4 regions of the Phyllobacterium sp. MT110 genome follow, and region 4 is predicted to be linked to each of the others. Evidence: riboswitches for the same ligand, from Rfam matches in the RefSeq annotation. Region 4 holds a riboswitch; each other region holds the start of a gene.
The links. Region 4 has a riboswitch for cobalamin ahead of cobU (bifunctional adenosylcobinamide kinase/adenosylcobinamide-phosphate guanylyltransferase). Riboswitches for the same ligand answer to the same signal wherever they lie in the genome.

Region 1 (5,074 bases), 460 kb from region 4:
CGGCCCCTGCGTTGCCGGAACCGGAAAATTCATCTGCATCGGCCTCAACTATGCCGACCACGCGGCGGAATCCGGCATGGCCGTTCCGCCGGAGCCGGTGATTTTCATGAAAGCCACATCGGCGATATCGGGCCCGAATGACGATCTGGTCATCCCGCGCGGTTCGGAAAAGACCGACTGGGAAGTCGAGCTTGGCATCGTCATCGGCCGCGCGGCAAAATATGTCAGTGAGGCCGAGGCGCTGGATTATGTCGCGGGGTACTGCACCGTGCACGATGTCAGCGAGCGCGCCTTCCAGACGGAGCGGGCAGGGCAATGGACCAAGGGCAAATCCTGCGACACGTTCGGTCCGACCGGCCCCTGGCTGGTGACGAAAGATGAAGTGGCCGACCCGCAGAACCTCGGCATGTGGCTGAAGGTCAATGGTGAGACCATGCAGAACGGCTCGACCCGGACCATGGTCTACGGCGTTGCCTTCCTCGTCTCCTATCTCAGCCAGTTCATGTCGCTGCATCCCGGCGACATCATCTCGACCGGGACGCCGCCCGGCGTCGGCATGGGCATGAAGCCACCGCGCTACCTTAAGGCAGGTGACGTGATCGAGCTGGGCATTGACGGCCTTGGCACCCAGAAACAGGTGGCACGCGCCGACGTCTAACGCGTGCTGACCCGCAACATTATTCAAGAGGCATATTGTGACCCGCATTACCGATCTTCGCGTCTTCGACGTCCGCTTTCCCACCTCGCAGAGCCTGGATGGATCGGACGCCATGAACCCGGACCCGGATTATTCCGCCGCCTATGTCATCCTCGATACGGACAACACGGCTTTGTCCGGCCATGGGCTGACCTTCACCATCGGTCGCGGCAATGAAATCTGCTGCCTGGCGATTGAAGCGATGAAGCATCTCGTCGTTGGGCTGGAACTGGACTGGGTGAAGGAAAATCCCGGCCGCTTCTGGCACTTCATCACCGGCGACAGCCAGTTGCGCTGGATCGGGCCCGACAAGGGTGCGATGCATCTGGCGACGGGCGCGGTGGTCAATGCGGTCTGGGACTTGCTTGCCAAGGAGGCGGGCAAGCCGGTCTGGCAGCTGGTCGGCGAGATGACGCCGGAAGAAATCGTCGATATCGTCGACTTCCGCTACCTGACCGACGTGCTGACGCGCGAGGAAGCACTCGCCATCCTGCGCAAGGCGGAGAGCGGCAAGAAGGAGCGGATCGCCACGCTGCAGGCGGAAGGCTATCCCTGCTACACCACCTCGGCAGGCTGGCTTGGCTATTCCGATGAAAAGCTGCGTCGCCTCTGTCAGGAAGCGGTCGACGCCGGTTTCAACCACATCAAGATGAAGGTCGGCCGCGATCTTGAAGACGATATCCGCCGCCTGACCATTGCCCGCGAGGTGATCGGGCCGGACCGTATCCTGATGATCGATGCGAACCAGGTCTGGGAAGTGGGCGAGGCCATCGACTGGGTCAACAAGCTTGCCTTCGTCAAGCCGTTCTTCATCGAGGAGCCGACCAGCCCGGATGACGTGGCGGGCCACCGTAAGATCCGGCAGGCAATCAAGCCTGTGAAGGTCGCGACCGGCGAGATGTGCCAGAACCGCATCATGTTCAAGCAGTTCATCGCCGAAGGCGCCATCGATGTGGTGCAGATCGATTCGTGCCGGATGGGCGGCCTCAATGAAGTGCTGGCCGTGCTGCTGATCGCCGCCAAATATGAACTGCCTGTCTGGCCGCATGCGGGCGGTGTCGGCCTGTGCGAATATGTGCAGCATCTGTCGATGATCGACTACATCGCCGTGTCGGGGACGAAGGAGGGGCGGGTGATCGAATATGTCGACCATCTGCACGAACATTTTGTCGATCCCTGCAACATCCGGGATGCCGCCTATATGCCGCCGTCGCTGCCGGGTTTCTCGATTGAAATGAAACAGGCGTCGATCGAGGAATATCTCCACCGGCCATAGGAAAAGGGGCGGGGCTTCATCAGTCTGACAAAGAGCTGTCCTATGGCGATTGCATCGTCTTCTCTCGTCACGGGGTTTCCATGCTCGACCTGATCAAGCCTTCGCTCGCCCGCTTTGCCGCCAGCCTGCACCCGGAACCGCCGGTGCATCTCGGCCGGCGCTACAACGGCGCGGGCGTCTTTCAGCCGGAACCCGGCAATACGGTGGTCTGCCATCTGGTGAAGGGCTCCGAGTCGGAAGCCTCGGTCATTGCCGTGCGCGACCGGATTCTGGCGATGCCCGATGCCGGCCAACTGGCCTTTACCCCCGTCTCCAGCCTGCACATGACGCTGTTTCAGGGCATTATCGAATATCGCCGCCGCCCGTCCTATTGGCCGGATGATGTTCCACTGGAGACAAGCATCGACGACATGACGCGGCTTTACGTGGATCGCCTTCAGGATTTCGAGGGATGCGGGCCGTTCAACGTCGAGGTGATCGATGTCACGCCCGCAGGCCTGACCGTGGCCGGTGCGAGTGAATATGACGAGCGCATCATGCGCGCCTGGCGCGACGAACTGGCCGTGCCGTTCGGTTACCGGCATCCTGATCACGACACCTATGTCTTCCACATCACGCTGGCCTATCCGATCGCGCGGTTCCCGGACGAAAGGCTCGGGGCCTGGCAGGAACTTCTGGATGATTGCCTAGCATTCATCCGGCGTGAATCGCCGGTCATTGCGTTGAATCCGCCCGCATTCTGCAGTTTTGCCGATATGAATCATTTCGAGGAACTGGTGGTTCTGGATTGAACCGGAGGCCGTTTGATCGCCAATCTGCGACATAGTGTACACGCGCCCGGCGTGTCGTCTTACGTAAATGCGATGTCGTTTCCGCACCTATTCTTTTTGGGTGCCGGATGCTTTTATCGGGGCACTTGAGGTGCCGCTTTTCTAGGGAAGCGGAGAATTGGGAAGCCGGTCGGAAACCCGGCGCTGCCCCCGCAACGGTAGTGGAGTGAAACACGGCATAACAGCCACTGGGTCACAACCCCGGGAAGGCGTCGTGACAGCCGATACGGCAACTCCAGAGCCCGGAAACCAGCCTCGGTACCAAAAACCGACTGATCGCGGTGGGCGATCAAGGAGCATGATTCTGTGCGGGCACCAGCCGGTGGCTGGCCGTGCAGGCGTTCTTCCTCCGTCACCACCAGTCAGTTCTTTCGCAACATCGAGGCGAGGACACGACATGGATATACGCAACGAACTGCTCCGGAACCTGAGAAACCGGAAACCCGGCTACGGCCTTGAACAGTCTTTCTATTCCGATCCGGATTATTTCCGGCTGGATATGGAGAACATCTTTTATCGCGACTGGCTGTTCATCGGCCATGATTGCGAAGTCGCCAAGCCCGGCAACTTCTTCACGGTGCAGGTCGGCGACTATCCCGTGGTCATCGTGCGCGACCGCCAGGGCCAGATCCGGGCTTTTCACAATTCCTGCCGCCATCGCGGCTCGCGCGTCTGCTCAGCCGAGCGCGGCACGTCGGCCAAGCTCGTCTGCCCCTATCACCAGTGGACCTACGAGCTTGACGGGCGCCTGCTGTTCGCCCGCCAGATGGGCGATGATTTCGACGCCAGCCAGCACAGTCTGAAGCCGGTGCAGTGCGAAAGCGTCGGCGGTTACATCTTCATCTGCCTGGCGCAGAATCCTGTCGATTTCAGCGCGACGCGCGCATTGATCGAACCCTATCTCGCGCCGCACCACCTCACCGAAACCAAGGTCGCCTATCAGAGCACCATCGTCGAAAAGGGCAACTGGAAGCTGGTCTGGGAAAACAACCGCGAGTGCTATCACTGCGTGGCCAATCATCCCGAGCTGTGCAAGACCTTCCCGGAAGCGCCGAGTGTGAGCGGTGTCCAGGGCGCCGCAGACGATCCGGAAATTGCCGCGCATTGGCAGCGCTGCGAAGCGGCAGGCCTGCCCAGCATTTTCCGCATGTCCGATGATGGCCAGTACCGCGCCACCCGTGTGCCGCTGCTGCGCGATGCGGAAAGCTATACGATGAGCGGGCGCCGCGCCGTCGGCCGGCAGCTCAGCGACAGTGTCAACGAGAAGCAGATCGGCTCGCTGCTGCTGTTCCATTACCCGACCACCTGGAACCATATCCTCGGCGACCATGCCATTTCCTTCCGCGTGCTGCCGCTCGGCCCGGATGAAACGCAGGTCACCACCAAATGGCTGGTGCACAAGGATGCGGTCGAGGGCGTGGATTACACCATCGAGGAACTGACGCATGTCTGGCTCGAGACCAATGACCAGGACCGCCGGATCGTCGAGGAAAACGCCTTCGGCATTCGCTCGCCCGCCTACGAGCCCGGACCCTATTCGCCCGAGCATGAAGGCGGCGTGCTGCAATTCCTCGAATGGTACTGCAGGTTCATGGAAGAGCGTCTCTCCGGCGGCGATACGCGGCTCAGCAAGGTAGCATAGGTACACAATGAACATGGGCGTTCCTCAGTCTTACCCGCACCTCGACCAGATGCAGCCATGGAATGACCGGCTGCATCTGCTGGAGTGTCTGTCGATCATCGAGGAAGCGCCGAATGTGAAGACCTTCACATTCCGTTCCGACAACCAGAACTGGTTCCGCTATGAGCCGGGCCAGTTCATGACCTTCGAGCTGCCGGTGCAGCCCGAAGCCGTCCTGCGCACCTATACGCTCTCCTCCAGCCCGTCACGGCCCTTCACCATCGCCGTGACGGTCAAGGCGCAGGAGAACAGCATCGGCACCCGCTGGATGCTGGATCATTTGACCCCCGGCATGCGGCTGAAGGCCTTCGGTCCGCTCGGCGATTTCTCCATGCGCAGGCATCCGGGGGAAAAGTACCTGTTCATCTCGGCCGGGTCCGGCATCACGCCGATGATGTCGATGACCCGCTGGATGCATGATTGCGCCCCGCAGAGCGATATCAGCTTCGTCACCTGCGCCCGCCGGCCCAGCGACATCATTTTCCGCCGGGAACTGGAATATCTGACAAACTGCATGCCCAACCTGAAACTGTCGTTCCTGATCAAGGAACACGAGATGGGGCAGGTGTGGACCGGTATCCGCGGGCGGC
Region 2 (5,074 bases), on a different contig from region 4:
GCTGGCATCGCAGGTCGAGAAGGATTTGCAGGCGGCTGAAGATGCAACGAAAAACATCAAGAACCGCAAGCGGATCCTGTTTGTCCTCAGCGCGCAGGGCGGCAAGATCATGGCCTCCGGCACCAAAACGGCAGCCAATGGGATCATTGCACTGGCCGGTGCCGACAATGCGATCACGGAATACCCCGGATACAAGCCATTGACGGACGAAGCAATCATCACGGCCAAACCCGACGTCATTCTGGTCATGGACCGCGGTGGTGACCATGCGTCCGACAATGCCGACCTTCTTGCCAATGCGGCGATTGCCGCAACGCCCGCCGGCAAGGACAAGAAGATCATCCGCATGAGTGGTCAGTATCTGCTGGGCTTCGGGCCGCGTGCGCCCAAGGCAATTCACGAGCTGGCAGAAGCCATTTACGGCAACGAACTCGGCAAATGAGTGAGACCGTCTTGAGAAAACCTGCCGTCCTTGCTTCCGCACAGGGCGGCAGCAGACTGCGCCCGGATGGTGACCGGTCGGCGTTTGCGCGCATGGTCATTGCCTGCCTGTGCGTGGCGCTCGTTGCCACAGTCCTTTTCAGCCTTGCCTTTGGTGCATCCGATGCATCGGTCCTCTCCGTCGTGAAGTCCCTGATTGCCGGATCCGATACCACAGACAATGCGCTCTCCGTCCGCGACCGCATCATCATTTACGATATCCGCCTGCCGCGCGTCATTCTCGGGGCGCTGATCGGCGCGTCCCTTGCCGTATCGGGTGCAGTCATGCAGGGATTGTTCCGCAATCCGCTGGCCGACCCCGGCATCGTCGGCGTCTCGGCGGGCGCCGGGCTTGGCGCGGTCAGCATCATCGTTCTCGGCGGAACCTTCCTCGCCCCGGTGATCGCCCTGTTCAGTCTCTATGCCTTGCCGCTCGCCGCTTTCTTCGGCGCCCTCATCTTCACGCTCGTCCTCTACCACGTCGCGACACGGCGCGGGCAGACATCCATCGCCACCATGCTGCTCGCCGGTATTGCGCTCGGCGCCATGGCCGCCGCCTATATCGGTGTCCTGGTCTATGTCACCGACGACAAACAGTTGCGCGATCTGACATTCTGGGGGCTGGGATCGCTGGCGGGAGCCAATTGGGTCAAGATCGCCGCATCAGGCCCGCTCATTGCGCTCGCCCTCGTCATTTCACCGTTCCTCGCCCGCGGCCTCAACGGGCTCGCCCTCGGGGAAGCATCGGCCAGCCATCTCGGCATCCCGGTACAGCGGTTCAAACGCATCGCCATTGTCACCGTCGCTGCCGCCACCGGCGCATCGGTTGCGGTCAGCGGCGGCATCGGTTTTGTCGGCGTCGTCGTTCCGCATCTGCTGCGCCTCGTGATCGGCCCCGATCATCGCTATCTCCTGCCTGCCGCCGCCCTCCTTGGCGCCAGCCTGCTGCTGATTGCCGATGCGGTCAGCCGCACCATCGTTGCACCGTCCGAACTGCCGATCGGCATCGTCACGGCGGCCGTCGGCGCACCGTTCTTCCTGTGGATATTGCTGCGCCGCCGCGGCATTCTGGACCTCTGACCATGATCCGTGTTTCCAATGTCTCCGTATCCCTCGGCCGAAACAGAATTGTCGAGGACGTATCCTTTGATGCGCAGGCCGGCGCATTCACAGTTATCGTCGGACCCAACGGGTCAGGTAAAACGACCCTGATGCGCGCACTCTCCGGTGATCTGCCACATGAGGGCGTCATCAGCATCAACGGCACGCCGATCGACCGGCTGAAGCTCTGGCAGATGGCAACCATGCGGGCGATCCTGCCGCAATCCACCTCGCTGTCCTTTCCGTTTACCGTGCGTGAGATCGTCAAGCTGGGCATGACCAGCGGCCGCTCCGGTGCTTCGCGCCACAACGTCGACACACTGCCCGATGAAGCGCTTGAGCGCGTTGACCTCGCGGGTTTCGGCGGGCGGTTCTATCAGGAACTCTCCGGCGGCGAGCAGCAGCGGGTGCAACTGGCGCGCGTCCTCTGCCAGGTCTGGCAGCCGGTGCTCGACGGCCAGCCGCGCTTTCTGTTTCTCGATGAGCCGGTGTCGAGCCTCGATATCAAACATCAGCTGATCATCATGCAGATTGCCCGCGACTTTGCCGATCGCGGTGGCGGGGTCATCGCTATCCTGCATGACCTCAACCTCACCTCCATGTTTGCCGACAGGGTCGTGGTCATGCACAGGGGGAGGGCCGATTCTGTGGGCACCCCCACGGAGGTCTTGACGGATGACCGCATCCTGCGCGTCTATGAATGTGCGCTCAAGGTAGGCGGTCTGCCCGGAAAATCCGTGCCGTTCGTCTTGCCGCAATCCGCAGTGCTCTGAGCACGCGAAGATGCCACCATCCACCTATTGACTAAAAATGGCGATTTGATACTAAATATAGATGTTATGGTTCTCCCCGAGTCGCAAGACCGGGAGCTAAGAGGGAAGCCGGTGAAATGTCCTGGACATTGAGGCCGGCGCTGCCCCCGCAACTGTAAACAGCGAGTTGTTGTCGACAATGCCACTGGAGCCGCGCTTCGGGAAGGCCGACACCAGCGCCGACCTGTGAGCCAGGAGACCTGCCATGACATGATGAACGTCCACGGGCGGGGTGTCCCGGTGTGTCGCTTGCAATGGTCGGCCGCAAGCTGATCGGATTCTTGCACGCGTGCGCTCGACCTTTGCCCCCAACATTTGGGGTATAAGCACATGTCTCTTTCTCTTCAAACCACCCGCGTCGACGGTCAGTCGCCGGTTCGTCCCGCCGAATTGCTGCCATTATCCAGCGAGCCCGGCTATCGCGTCATTCGCCGCAATGGCTCGGTCACACCCTTCGACCCGCTGAAAATCACCGTTGCTCTCACCAAAGCCTTCCTCGCCGTCGAAGGCAACGTCGCTGCCGGTTCGCGCCGTGTGCACGATGTCGTCGAAGGCTTGACCGCCGACATCGTGACAACATTGAAGCGCCGCAGCAGCGAAGGACGTCTGTTCCACATCGAGGATGTGCAGGATCAGGTCGAACTTGCCCTCATGCGCAGCGAAAACCACAAGGTTGCGCGTGCTTACGTGCTCTACCGGGAAGAACGCGCGAGAGAACGCGCAAAACTGGTGGAACCCGTGGCCGCAACCGGCCCGTCCCTCAACGTCACCCTGCCTGATGGGACCAGGGCACCGCTCGATGCGGCGCGCCTCGCCCGCATCATCGATGAAGCCTGCGAAGGACTTGAGGGGGTCAGCGCCGCGCCGATCCTGAGCGAAACCCAGCGCAATCTCTATGACGGTATCACCCTCGACGAACTATCGCTTGCACCCATTCTGGCGGCACGCACACTCGTTGAAACCGAACCGAACTACTCATTTGTCACTGCCCGGCTGCTTCTCGACAAGCTGCGCCGCGAAGCCTTGAGCTTTGTCTTCGGCAGGCCCGAACAGGCGACCCAGCATGAAATGGCAGAACGCTATGCCGATTATTTCCCCGCCTATGTGAAGGCCGGCATTGAAGCCGAACTGCTCGATCCGGAACTCGCCCGCTTCGACCTGCGGAAAATATCAGCAGCCCTGAAGCCGGAACGCGACCTGCAGTTCCAGTATCTTGGCCTGCAGACATTGTATGATCGTTATCTCCAGCAGACACGTGGTATCCGGTTCGAACTGCCACAGGCCTTCCTGATGCGCGTTGCCATGGGCCTCGCCACCCGTGAGATCGACCGGGAAGCGCGCGCCATCGAATTCTACGACCTGCTGTCGTCGTTCGACTTCATGGCTTCCACCCCGACCTTGTTCAATTCGGGCACGCTGCGCCCGCAGCTTTCCTCCTGCTTCCTGACCACCGTCGCCGACGATCTCGATGGCATCTTCAAGGCGGTGAAGGACAATGCGCTCCTGGCAAAATATTCCGGTGGCCTCGGCAATGACTGGACGCCAGTGCGTGGCCTTGGAGCCCATATCAAGGGAACCAACGGCGAAAGCCAAGGCGTTGTACCGTTCCTGAAAGTGGCCAACGATACGGCCATCGCGGTCAATCAGGGCGGCAAGCGCAAGGGCGCGGTCTGCGCCTATCTCGAAACCTGGCATGTCGACATCGAGGAGTTCCTCGATCTGCGCAAGAATACCGGTGACGACCGCCGCCGCACCCACGACATGAACACCGCCAACTGGGTGCCTGACCTGTTCATGAGCCGCGTCGAGGCGGACGAGTCATGGACCCTGTTCTCACCCGACGAGATGCCGGATTTGCACGACCTCTATGGCGCGGCATTCAAATCCGCCTACGAGGCCTGTGAAGCCAAGGCCGCACGCGGGGAAATCCGTGTCTTCCGCACCGTGCGGGCACTGGATCTCTGGCGCCGGATTTTGACGATGCTGTTCGAGACCGGCCACCCATGGGTCACGTTCAAGGACCCCTGCAATATTCGCTCGCCGCAGGGTCATGTCGGCGTGGTGCATTCCTCGAACCTGTGCACGGAAATTACCCTCAACACATCGAAGGATGAGGTTGCGGTGTGCAACCTCGGCTCGATCAATCTTGCCAATCACATTGCAGCCGAAGGTCTCGACCTCAAGCGTCTGGCGCGCACTGTGGCAACGGCCATGCGCATGCTCGACAATGTCATCGACATCAACTTCTACACGATCCCGGAAGCGCGCCATTCCAACCTGCGTCACCGTCCGGTCGGCCTCGGGCTGATGGGCTTCCAGGATGCATTGCAGGCTCTGCGTATTCCCTATGCCTCCAACGAGGCCGTGGCTTTCGCCGATCTCAGCATGGAAGCCATTTCCTATCACGCCATTTCGGCATCGGTTGACCTCGCCAGCGAACGTGGCAGCTATCCGAGCTTCAGCGGTTCGCTCTGGTCAAAAGGCATTCTCCCGATCGATTCCATTGAACTGCTCGATCAGGCCCGCATGGCGGCGGGTGCCAGGCTTTCGATGGATCGCAGCACCACCCTTGACTGGGAAGCCCTGCGCAAGCGGGTGACGACAACCGGAATGCGCAATTCCAACACCATGGCGATTGCACCCACCGCAACGATTTCTAACATTTGCGGCGTCGCCCAGTC
Region 3 (5,074 bases), 1.4 Mb from region 4:
TGGTGGCGGCGGGCCGGGACTTGTCGAGATGGATGCAGCTTTCGGTCAGTTCAAGTGTCTTGATGCCGTGCGGCGCCAACGTGTCGGGGGTGACTTCGCCACCCGGCTTCATGCCGTAATTCCAGCCGGCGAAGAAGAAATCCGGTTCCGCCGCAATGAGATTTTCAAGGGTGGGATATTTCGGCGCAAGCTCGGGAATGGTGCCCAGCTGCTTCTTGAAGGCGTTGTCCAGCTTGTACCAGCCGGTAATGCCCGAAACCCCGACCATCGAGGATTGCAGGTGCAGGGCGAAGGCCATTTCGCTCATGTTGATGTCTTGGATGACCGCACGCTTGGGTGCGGCCTCGAAGGTTACGGGCTTGCCGCAACTGTCGACCGTCACGGGAAACGCCCATGCGGGGGCGGACAGCGCCGACAAGGCGAGGGCGAGCAGCATTCTTTTCATCAAATTCTCCGTAGCTGAGCAGTTTGTTTTGTGGTTGGTCCGGGTGCTTCGAACACCATGAGGTCGCGATCCTGCGACGGATGGCGCAGGCGCAGGACATCGAGATCGAAGACATCGCTGACGATGCGCGGCGTCAGCGTTTCGTCGGGCGTGCCGGCGGCGACAAGCTGGGCGGCATGCATGACGGCGACGTGGGTTGCAAACGGCGCCACCAGCGGCAGGTCGTGCAGCACCGCTATAACAGTCACATCGAGACCGGCGACGAGCGCCAGCAGTTCGCTGCGCGCCTTCGGGTCGAGGTGATTGGTGGGTTCGTCGAGAAACAGGATGTCCGGCTGCTGGGCGATGGCGCGCGCCAGCTGCACGCGCTGCCTTTCGCCGCCGGAGAGCGAGCCGATGGGACGGCGCGAAAACGCGGCGATCCCGGCGCGGAGCAGGGCTTCCGTCACGATATCCCGGTCCTTCGCCTTGGTCAGGGTGCCGGTGTGCGGAATGCGGCCAAGGGAGACATAATCGTCCACCAGCAATTGCGGGTCCGGCATGTCGGTCTGGCCGACGAAGGCAAATCTCCTGGCCCGTTCCTTCGGCGGCAGCCGGTCTATTGCCGCGCCGTCGAGATGGATGCTGCCGGAGGAGGGGCGCTGCAGCCCGGCCAGCATGCGCAAAAGCGTGGATTTCCCGGCGCCGTTCGGCCCGATAATGGCAAGTCGCGCGCCGCGCGCGATGTCGAGCGATACCTCATCCACCAGCGTCTGGCCGGCGGTGCGGAACGTCACCTCGTCGGCACGCAGGGCGACGTGGTTCATGGGCGGATATCCGTGACTGCAGGCAAGGCACATGGTGTCAAATCCCAACCGGTAAACGTCGTGTTATCGCGGACGCTCCGTTCTCGTATAGTAACGTTATAACATTGGTCAATACCCGGTGTGTCATAGGTGCGCCGGAATGCGTGCGAGTGTCTTGTCCCAAAGGCCTTGCGGGCGCTGTGATGCTTTGGACCAGCCATCGGCGAGCGCGTGATACATCCGGGCGAAGTCCAGAAGATCGGCAAAGTCCGTGGCGGGATCGATATCGCCGAAGAGATATTGCGCCTTGCCGGGCGCCCGGAACGCCACGGTGCAGGGTCGTTCGCAGCCCGCCATGCAGCCAACACCGCGCACCTCATAGCCGAGCTGGCCATCGAGTTCCGCCCACAGCCTGTGGGCAAGGGTCTGTCCCGGTCGTGACAGTCCGTCAGCCGCCTTGCACTGGGTGCAGGCGATAATCTGGTGGTCGGGTCTTGGCGTGGTCATGCCGGTGCCTTGCCTTGTGGACAAAGGTTAGGGGAACGCGGCCAATGCACCATCGCGACAATGCGGGAGAGGACATCGCATCGCTCCCGGCACACCCCGTCCGGTTCGAATTGTAGATGAGATGGCAGGTCTCCTGGCTCGCGGGTCTCAGCTTCGCCTTGCCTTCCCGACCTTCCGGTCAGTGGCATGTCAGGCATCGCTCACCGCTTACAGTTGCGGGGGCAGCCACGGTCTCGGTCCCTTTTGGGTACGCCTCACCGTGTTCCCTTTTCATCTCCCGCGTTGTCGTGCGGAAGAAACCATCGGCGCGAATGCTATGCGGCCAGCCGCGCAGTTGCAAGCACGTTTATGCGGCAATTTTTACAGCTGCCAAAATTTTTGGCAAATGAAAGATTTCAATTGGCCGGTAACGCGCTAGAGTGCTGGGAGCATTTGTGGAACCGCAGTTTTTTGAATCAGACTTTTGAGGCGATATGGCAATTCACGCAGCAGTCTATCATCTGACACATTACCGGTATGACCGGCCCATCATGCTCGGGCCGCAGATCATCCGGCTCCAGCCGGCACCCCATTCCCGGACAAAAGTTCTCAGCCATTCCCTGAAAGTCAGTCCGGCCAATCATTTCGTCAACCTGCAGCAGGACCCCTACGGCAATTTCCTCGCCCGCTTCGTCTTTCCCGAACCGGTGACGGAGCTGAAGATCGAGGTCGATCTCGTCGCTGATATGACCGTCTATAATCCATTCGATTTCTTCGTCGAACCGGTCGCCGAGACCTGGCCGTTCAGCTATCCCGAAGAGATCAGCGACGACCTGTCGATCTATATGAAACCGCAACCGGCAGGACCGCTGGTTTCGGCTTTCCTTGCAACCATCGATCGCAGCCCGACGAACACGGTGAATTTCGTCGTTGATCTCAACGCACGTATCCAGCGCGAGATCGGCTATGTCATCCGCATGGAAACCGGGGTTCAGGAGCCGGACGCCACCTTGAACCTGCGCTCGGGATCGTGCCGGGATTCAAGCTGGCTGCTGGTGCAGGTGTTGCGCAATCTCGGTTTTGCCGCGCGGTTCGTCTCCGGCTATCTCATCCAGCTGAAGCCTGATCTTGTCGCCATCGATGGTCCCGCCGGCACCGACAAGGATTTCACCGACCTGCATGCCTGGTGCGAAGTCTATCTGCCGGGGGCGGGCTGGATCGGCCTCGACCCCACCTCCGGGCTTCTGACCGGCGAAAGCCACGTACCGCTTGCCGCTACGCCGCATTACCGCAACGCCGCACCGATTTCCGGCATGGCGGAATTCGCCAATGTGGAATTCGGTTTCGACATGCGCGTGACACGCGTATCCGAGCACCCGCGCATCACCAGGCCGTTTTCCGACGAATCCTGGAATGCGCTCGATGCGCTCGGCGAAAAGGTGGACGCGATCCTGAACGAGAGGGATGTACGCCTGACCATGGGCGGCGAGCCCACATTCGTGTCCATCGACGATTTCGAATCGGGCGAATGGAACACCGATGCGGTCGGGCCGACCAAGCGCGAAAAGGCCGACAGGCTGATCCGGCGGCTGCGCGAGCGTTTTGCGCCGGGTGGTTTTCTGCATTACGGGCAGGGCAAGTGGTATCCGGGCGAGAGCCTGCCGCGCTGGACGTTCTCGCTTTACTGGCGCAAGGACGGCAAGCCGATCTGGGTCAATCCCGACCTGATCGCGCCGGAGAACGGCAAGGCTGACGTCAAGCCGGAAGATGCCGGAAAACTCCTCGTCGCGTTGGCGCAGGAGCTTGGCGTTGAAGAAGAGATGGTGGCGCCCGCCTATGAAGATCCGGCGGAATGGATCATCAAGGAGGGCAACCTTCCCGACAATGTCGATCCGTCCAACTCCAGGCTCAAGGATCCGGAAGAGCGCAGCCGCATCGCCCGGGTTTTCGAGCGGGGCCTGACCGACCCAAGCGGTTTTGTCCTGCCGGTGCAGCGCTGGAACAGCCAGGCCTCCGGCCCGCGCTGGCGCAGCGAAAAATGGAAGACGCGGCGCGGCAAGTTGTTCCTGGTGCCGGGCGATTCGCCCGTCGGATACCGGCTGCCGCTCGGCGCCCTGCCGCATGTTCCGGCCTCGGAATATCCCTATATCGTGCCGGTCGATCCGTCGGTGGATCGCGGGGCGCTGCCGGACCCGGCACCGCAGGCGCGTGAGAACATCCTGGCGGTTGCCTCTTTCACTGCTGATGAAGGCAACCAGCAGGAGCGGGTCGAGCAGGAACTGGGGGAAATCGGCGGGGCCGTGCGCACCGCCATATCGGTCGAGCCGCGCGACGGGCGTCTCAGCGTGTTCATGCCGCCGGTGGAGGCGCTCGAGGACTATCTGGAACTGGTTGCGGCGGCGGAAGCTGCCGCCCACAAGCTCGGGCTGCCGGTCCATATCGAAGGTTACAGCCCGCCGCAGGATCACCGCATCAACGTCATCCGCGTTGCACCCGATCCCGGCGTGATCGAGGTGAATATCCATCCGGCGGCCAACTGGCGCGACTGCGTGGCAACGACAACGGCAATCTACGAGGAGGCCCGCCAGACGCGGCTCGGTGCCGACAAGTTCATGATCGATGGCCGCCATACCGGTACCGGCGGCGGCAACCATGTGGTGGTCGGCGGCGAAACACCGGCCAACAGCCCGTTCCTGCGCCGTCCTGATCTGCTCAAAAGCCTTGTCCTGCACTGGCAGCGCCATCCATCGCTGTCCTACCTGTTCTCCGGCCTGTTCATCGGGCCGACCAGCCAGGCACCGCGCATCGACGAGGCGCGGCATGACAGTCTCTACGAGCTGGAGATTGCCCTCTCGCAGGTGCCCCGGCCGGGCGAGGGCACGCCGCCTTTGCCCTGGCTGGTCGACCGGCTGTTCCGCAATCTGCTGGTGGATGTCACCGGCAACACGCACCGTTCGGAAATCTGCATCGACAAGCTGTTTTCCCCCGATGGTCCGACCGGCAGGCTCGGGCTGGTCGAGTTCCGCGGTTTCGAGATGCCGCCCAATGCGCGCATGAGCCTTGCCCAGCAATTGCTGATCCGCGCGCTGATCGCCCGGTTCTGGAACAATCCGATTCAGGGCAGTTTCGTCCGCTGGGGCACGGCGCTGCATGACCGTTTCATGCTGCCGGCCTATGTCTGGCAGGATTTCCTCGATGTTCTCGCCGATTTGCGCGAGAACGGCTTTGATTTCCGCCCGGAATGGTTCGAGGCCCAGCTGGAATTCCGCTTCCCCTTCTGCGGGGAAATCGAGAATGAGGGTGTGAAACTGGAAATCCGGCAGGCGCTGGAGCCATGGCATGTCATGGGCGAGCAGGG
Region 4 (5,074 bases):
ATCAGGTCGGCGGCACGGATCTGGTCCTCGAACAGTTCTTCAAGCGGGCTGTCATGGTCGAGCGATTCGTCCTGGATGCGCTGGGCGTCGACCTTGTCGTGGTCATCGGCAAAGCGGCCCTCGGACACGGCGGAAGCATCGATCACGGTGACGACACCGTCAACCGTCACCTGCGTCTTGATCTCCGGCCAGTTGAAGGCAGCAACCAGCGGCTGCGGCAGCGCGAGGCCCGAGGTCTCGATGACGATATGATCCGGACGGTCGGGACGGTCGAGCAGCTTGGTCATGGTCGGGATGAAATCATCGGCCACGGTGCAGCAGATGCAGCCATTGTTCAGCTCGATTACATCCTCGTCCCGGCAGGCTTCGATGCCGCAGCCCTTCAGCAGGCCGCCATCGACACCGAGATCGCCGAACTCGTTGATGATGAGCGCGATGCGCTTGCCATTGGCATTTTCGAGCAGATTGCGGATCATCGTGGTTTTGCCCGAACCGAGAAAACCGGTGATGACCGTTGCTGGAATCTTCTGACCCTGCATATTCCTATCCCTTCATGGTGAGCGGCAGCCCGGCTGCCACGAAATAGACTGTTGCCGCGGCCTGCGCCACGGCCTGATGGAGACGTCCGGCATGGTCGCGAAAATCGCGCGCCATGCGGTTCTCCGGTACAATGCCGAGACCCACTTCGTTCGAAACCAGAACGATCGAGCCCGGAAGTTTCGGCAGCACTTGCACGAGCTGCCGTGTCTCGGCGGTGATATCGCGCTCGGCCATCATCAGATTGGTCAGCCAGAGCGTCAGGCAATCGACAAGGATCGCCTTGTCCGCGGCTGCAACCCCCTGCAGGGTGTCCACGAGATCGAGCGGCTCTTCGATGGTGTGCCAGGATGAACCGCGCTGCGCCTTGTGCAGGTCGATGCGGACTGACATTTCCTCATCCCAGGACCTGCCGGTTGCGAGATAAACGGGGTCAAGGCCGGAAGCCATGATCAGGCCTTCGGCAAAGCTGGACTTGCCCGAGCGGGCACCGCCGAGAATGAAGGTCACGCCGTGATTCAGCTGGGGCATCGCCGTCACTGCAATCGCGATGATCCGTCAGGTACGATCAAGCGGAATGCGGGCGGGGAAACGAGCGCGTATACAATGCGAGCAGCCATAACAACCTCCGTGCTGGGCCTGAAGGGACACGACCCTTCGGTTCTTGGGCAGGATTGCCCCGAGCGCTTCCTGGGAAACGCTCTATGACTGGCAGGTCTCCTGGCTCGCGGGTCACAGGATGAATGCCGCCTTCCCGGTTTCCCAGTGGCTGCCTTCTGCATATGCGTCAGGCTTTGCATTGATCCTCGCCGCTCTACAGTCGCGGGGTCGGCTGCGGTGGGGTCGCCCTTGAGGGTACAACCGTCGCATTCCCTTTTGATCCCTTGGCCTTTGGCCAATATGGGAACCAATCATGGCTGGGACGTTATTCACCCCCCACGGGAAATGTCAATGGAATCCGCGCGGTTTGCTCAGGGAGTAGTGGGTGGTTCGACAAGCTCACCATGAGGGAGGTGGAGGATTGCAGGGGATATGTTCTGCAATCTCCGCGATTAGCATTGCAGCCCACCCATCCCCTCATGGTGAGCTTGTCGAACCACGCACCGCAGCACATGCAAGCAGCGCATCCACATCCAGCACTGTTTCAAGCTCGGCGGCGATACTGTCCAGCGCGGCGTCCACCCCGGCCTTGTAGTCGAATGCTTCAGCGGCAATGCCCATCGTGCCCAGCAGCGCGGCGCGAAACCGGTCCGCCCCGAAAAGCCCGTGCAGATAGGTGCCGAAAACCTTGCCGTCCGCCGATATGGCGCCGTCGTTGACGCCATTGATGCGCACGGCCGGGCGCGAACAGTCCGGGCCGGTCGTCCGGCCCAGATGAATCTCGTAGCCATCAAGCGGCAGGTCGAACGGCAGCGACTGCGCCGCCACGTTGCGCACGGTCTTTTCCGGCTCCATCACCGTATCGATATCGAGATGCCCGAGCCCTGCCGTCTCCGTCACGCTGCCCTCGATGCCGTCGGGATCGCGTACGGTCCGGCCGAGCATCTGGAAACCGCCGCATATGCCGATGATATGGCCGCCGCGCCGCCGGTGCAGGTCGAGATCCCTGTCCCAGCCGTTCTCGCGGAAGCGCAGGAGGTCGCCGATGGTGGATTTGGACCCCGGAATGATGACCAGCCCCGCATCGGCAGGCAGCCGCTCTCCGCTGCGCACCATCACCACATCCACCTGCGGTTCGGCCATCAGCGGGTCGAGATCATCGAAATTGGCGATGCGGTCGAGCACCGGCACGGCGATCTTCAGCGCCCGGCCCTCGCCCTTCACCAGACGCTCCAGCACGACGGAATCCTCGGCCGGCAGCCGCGCCGCGTCCTTCAGCCATGGCACCACGCCGAAAGACGGCCAGCCGGTGAACTGCGTTATGGCTTTCAGGCCGTCATCGAACAGCGAGACGTCGCCGCGAAACTTGTTGATGATATAGCCGGCGATCATCTCGCGGTCTTCCCGCTGCAGGATCGCATGGGTGCCCACGAGCGAGGCGATCACCCCGCCGCGATCGATGTCGCCGACCAGAACGACAGGCACATTGGCGCGGATGGCAAAGCCCATATTGGCGATATCGCCCGCCCGCAGGTTGATTTCGGCAGGAGATCCCGCCCCCTCGACGATGACCAGATCGGCGCCCTCACGGACGATGTCCCACGACGCCATGACCGCGTCGAGCAGCTGCGCCTTGAATGTCTGGTAGTCGCGCCCCTTGGCCTGGCCCCAGACTTTGCCCTGCACGATGATCTGGCTGCCGGTCTCCGATTGCGGTTTCAAGAGCACCGGGTTCATATGTACCGAGGATGGTACGCCGCAGGCGACGGCCTGCAGCCACTGCGCCCGCCCGATCTCGCCGCCATCGTCGCTGACCGCCGCATTGTTCGACATGTTCTGCGGTTTGAACGGCCGAACCGTCAATCCGCGGTTGCGCGCAAGCCGGCAAAGTCCGGCCACCAGGACGGATTTACCAACATCTGACCCTGTTCCCTGCAACATGATTGCGTGCGTCATGGGCTTTGAGTAGCGGATATGTCTTTCTCTTCCTAGCCCCCGGCAAAACCTATCTGAATCGTTGCGCGGCCCCGCGCTTGCGATAGAGTGGAAATCAAGAGGAATACAGGGAGGTTATCATGGATGCGGTCGTTGATACGGCGTCCGGCCAGTTCGAACTCAATGAGGATCAGCTGGCGATTCAGGACATGGCGCGCGCCTTCGCGGCGGACCGCGTGGCGCCGAACGCGCTGGCCTGGGACCGGGACAAGCATTTTCCCGCCGATGTGATTCGCGAGACCGGCCCGCTCGGCATGGGCGGCATCTACACCAAGGAAGAATTCGGCGGTTCGGGATTGAAACGCCTTGATGCGGTGCTGATCTTCGAAGCCCTGTCTGCCGCCTGCCCGGCCTTCTCCGCCTTCATCTCGATCCACAACATGGCGACATGGATGATCGATCTTTACGGCAATGACGAACAGCGCCAGCGCTTCGTGCCGCAGCTGACCTCGATGGAATGGCTGGCGAGCTATTGCCTGACCGAGCCCAATTCCGGCTCGGATGCCGCAGCGCTCAAGACCCGCGCGGTGCGGGACGGCGACCACTATGTCCTCAACGGCGCCAAGCAGTTCATATCAGGTGCCGGCGATACCGACCTTTACGTCACCATGGTGCGTACCGGCGAGGATGGCCCCAAGGGCATTTCGACCCTGATCATCCCGAAGGATGCGCCCGGCCTGTCCTTCGGTGCCAATGAACACAAGATGGGCTGGAATGCCCAGTCCACCCGGCAGGTGATTTTCGACAATTGCCGCGTTCCCGTGGAAAACCGCCTCGGGGCGGAAGGCGATGGCTTCAAGATCGCCATGGGCGGGCTCGATGGCGGACGCCTCAACATTGCCGCCTGCTCGCTCGGCGGTGCCCAATCCGCCCTCGACAAGGCGGTCGGCTATGCGTCCGAGCGCAAGGCGTTCGGCAAGGCGATCAACCAGTTCCAGGCGCTGCAGTTCAAGCTGGCGGATATGGAAACGGAACTGTCTGCCGCCCGCGTCCTGCTTTACACCGCCGCGTCAAAACTCGACCGCAAGGCGCATGATGCGTCGAAATGGTCGGCCATGGCCAAGCGCTTCGTCACCGATACCGGCTTCAACGTCGCCAATGATGCGTTGCAGATTCATGGCGGCTACGGCTACCTGCACGATTACGGCGTGGAAAAGCTGGTGCGCGACCTGCGCGTCCACCAGATTCTGGAAGGCACCAATGAAATCATGCGGGTGATCATTTCCCGCTCGATGATGGGCCGCTGAACCACACCGCATCCGACACACAAGAACACTATCAGGGAGAATGCTGCGATGACGACAGTCGCTTTTATCGGTCTTGGCCATATGGGCAACCCCATGGCCGCCAATCTGGTCAAGGCAGGCCATACGGTGCTGGGTTTTGATCTCCTGCCGGACAATCTGGCAACCGCCAAAGCCAATGGTGTGAGCATCGCGGCAAGCGCGCTTGCCGCCGTTGCGGATGCCGATGTCGTCATCACCATGCTGCCCGCGGGCAAGCACGTCCTGTCCGTCTATGCGGAGATTGCCGGAAAAGCCAAACCGGGTGCATTGCTCATCGATTCCTCGACCATCGATGTGGATTCCGCCCGCAAGGCGCATGAGACCGCCAAGGCCCATGGCCTGCTCTCGGTCGACGCTCCGGTCTCCGGCGGCATCGGCGGTGCGGCGGCGGGAACCCTGACCTTCATGGTGGGCGGCGCCGGCGACGCCTTTGCTGTCGCCGAGCCAATCCTGAAACCCATGGCCGGCCGCATCGTCCATTGCGGCGAGCCCGGCGCCGGTCAGGCCGCCAAGATCTGCAACAACATGATCCTTGGCATTTCCATGATCGGCGTCAGCGAAGCCTTCACGCTGGCTGAAAAACTGGGGCTGTCGCATCAGGCGCTGTTCGACGTCGCCTCGACCTCGTCGGGCCAGTGCTGGTCGCTGACCACCTA

Region 1: it holds a riboswitch for cobalamin, as region 4 does, so the genes downstream of both, AC1Q5O_RS10990 (aromatic ring-hydroxylating oxygenase subunit alpha) here and cobU (bifunctional adenosylcobinamide kinase/adenosylcobinamide-phosphate guanylyltransferase) in region 4, are expected to answer to the same signal.
Region 2: it holds a riboswitch for cobalamin, as region 4 does, so the genes downstream of both, AC1Q5O_RS16410 (ribonucleoside-diphosphate reductase subunit alpha) here and cobU (bifunctional adenosylcobinamide kinase/adenosylcobinamide-phosphate guanylyltransferase) in region 4, are expected to answer to the same signal.
Region 3: it holds a riboswitch for cobalamin, as region 4 does, so the genes downstream of both, AC1Q5O_RS01545 (DUF1636 family protein) here and cobU (bifunctional adenosylcobinamide kinase/adenosylcobinamide-phosphate guanylyltransferase) in region 4, are expected to answer to the same signal.

The regions. Positions count from the first base shown of each region.
Region 1 covers NZ_JBXAFE010000001.1:2,177,978-2,183,051, reverse strand. The annotation lists gene AC1Q5O_RS11005 (fumarylacetoacetate hydrolase family protein) at 1-658, shown strand, start outside; gene AC1Q5O_RS11000 (L-fuconate dehydratase) at 696-1,973, shown strand; gene AC1Q5O_RS10995 (DUF1868 domain-containing protein) at 2,054-2,764, shown strand; cobalamin riboswitch at 2,876-3,075, shown strand; gene AC1Q5O_RS10990 (aromatic ring-hydroxylating oxygenase subunit alpha) at 3,201-4,445, shown strand; gene AC1Q5O_RS10985 (FAD-binding oxidoreductase) at 4,453-5,074, shown strand, end outside.
Region 2 covers NZ_JBXAFE010000003.1:266,554-271,627, reverse strand. The annotation lists gene AC1Q5O_RS16425 (heme/hemin ABC transporter substrate-binding protein) at 1-442, shown strand, start outside; gene AC1Q5O_RS16420 (FecCD family ABC transporter permease) at 439-1,560, shown strand; gene AC1Q5O_RS16415 (heme ABC transporter ATP-binding protein) at 1,563-2,354, shown strand; cobalamin riboswitch at 2,405-2,615, shown strand; gene AC1Q5O_RS16410 (ribonucleoside-diphosphate reductase subunit alpha) at 2,724-5,074, shown strand, end outside.
Region 3 covers NZ_JBXAFE010000001.1:316,228-321,301, forward strand. The annotation lists gene AC1Q5O_RS01535 (ABC transporter substrate-binding protein) at 1-445, opposite strand, end outside; gene AC1Q5O_RS01540 (ABC transporter ATP-binding protein) at 445-1,251, opposite strand; gene AC1Q5O_RS01545 (DUF1636 family protein) at 1,375-1,737, opposite strand; cobalamin riboswitch at 1,844-2,056, opposite strand; gene AC1Q5O_RS01550 (transglutaminase family protein) at 2,211-5,074, shown strand, end outside.
Region 4 covers NZ_JBXAFE010000001.1:1,717,186-1,722,259, forward strand. The annotation lists gene cobW (cobalamin biosynthesis protein CobW) at 1-539, opposite strand, end outside; gene cobU (bifunctional adenosylcobinamide kinase/adenosylcobinamide-phosphate guanylyltransferase) at 544-1,068, opposite strand; cobalamin riboswitch at 1,231-1,464, opposite strand; gene AC1Q5O_RS08865 (cobyric acid synthase) at 1,615-3,093, opposite strand; gene AC1Q5O_RS08870 (isobutyryl-CoA dehydrogenase) at 3,213-4,379, shown strand; gene mmsB (3-hydroxyisobutyrate dehydrogenase) at 4,428-5,074, shown strand, end outside.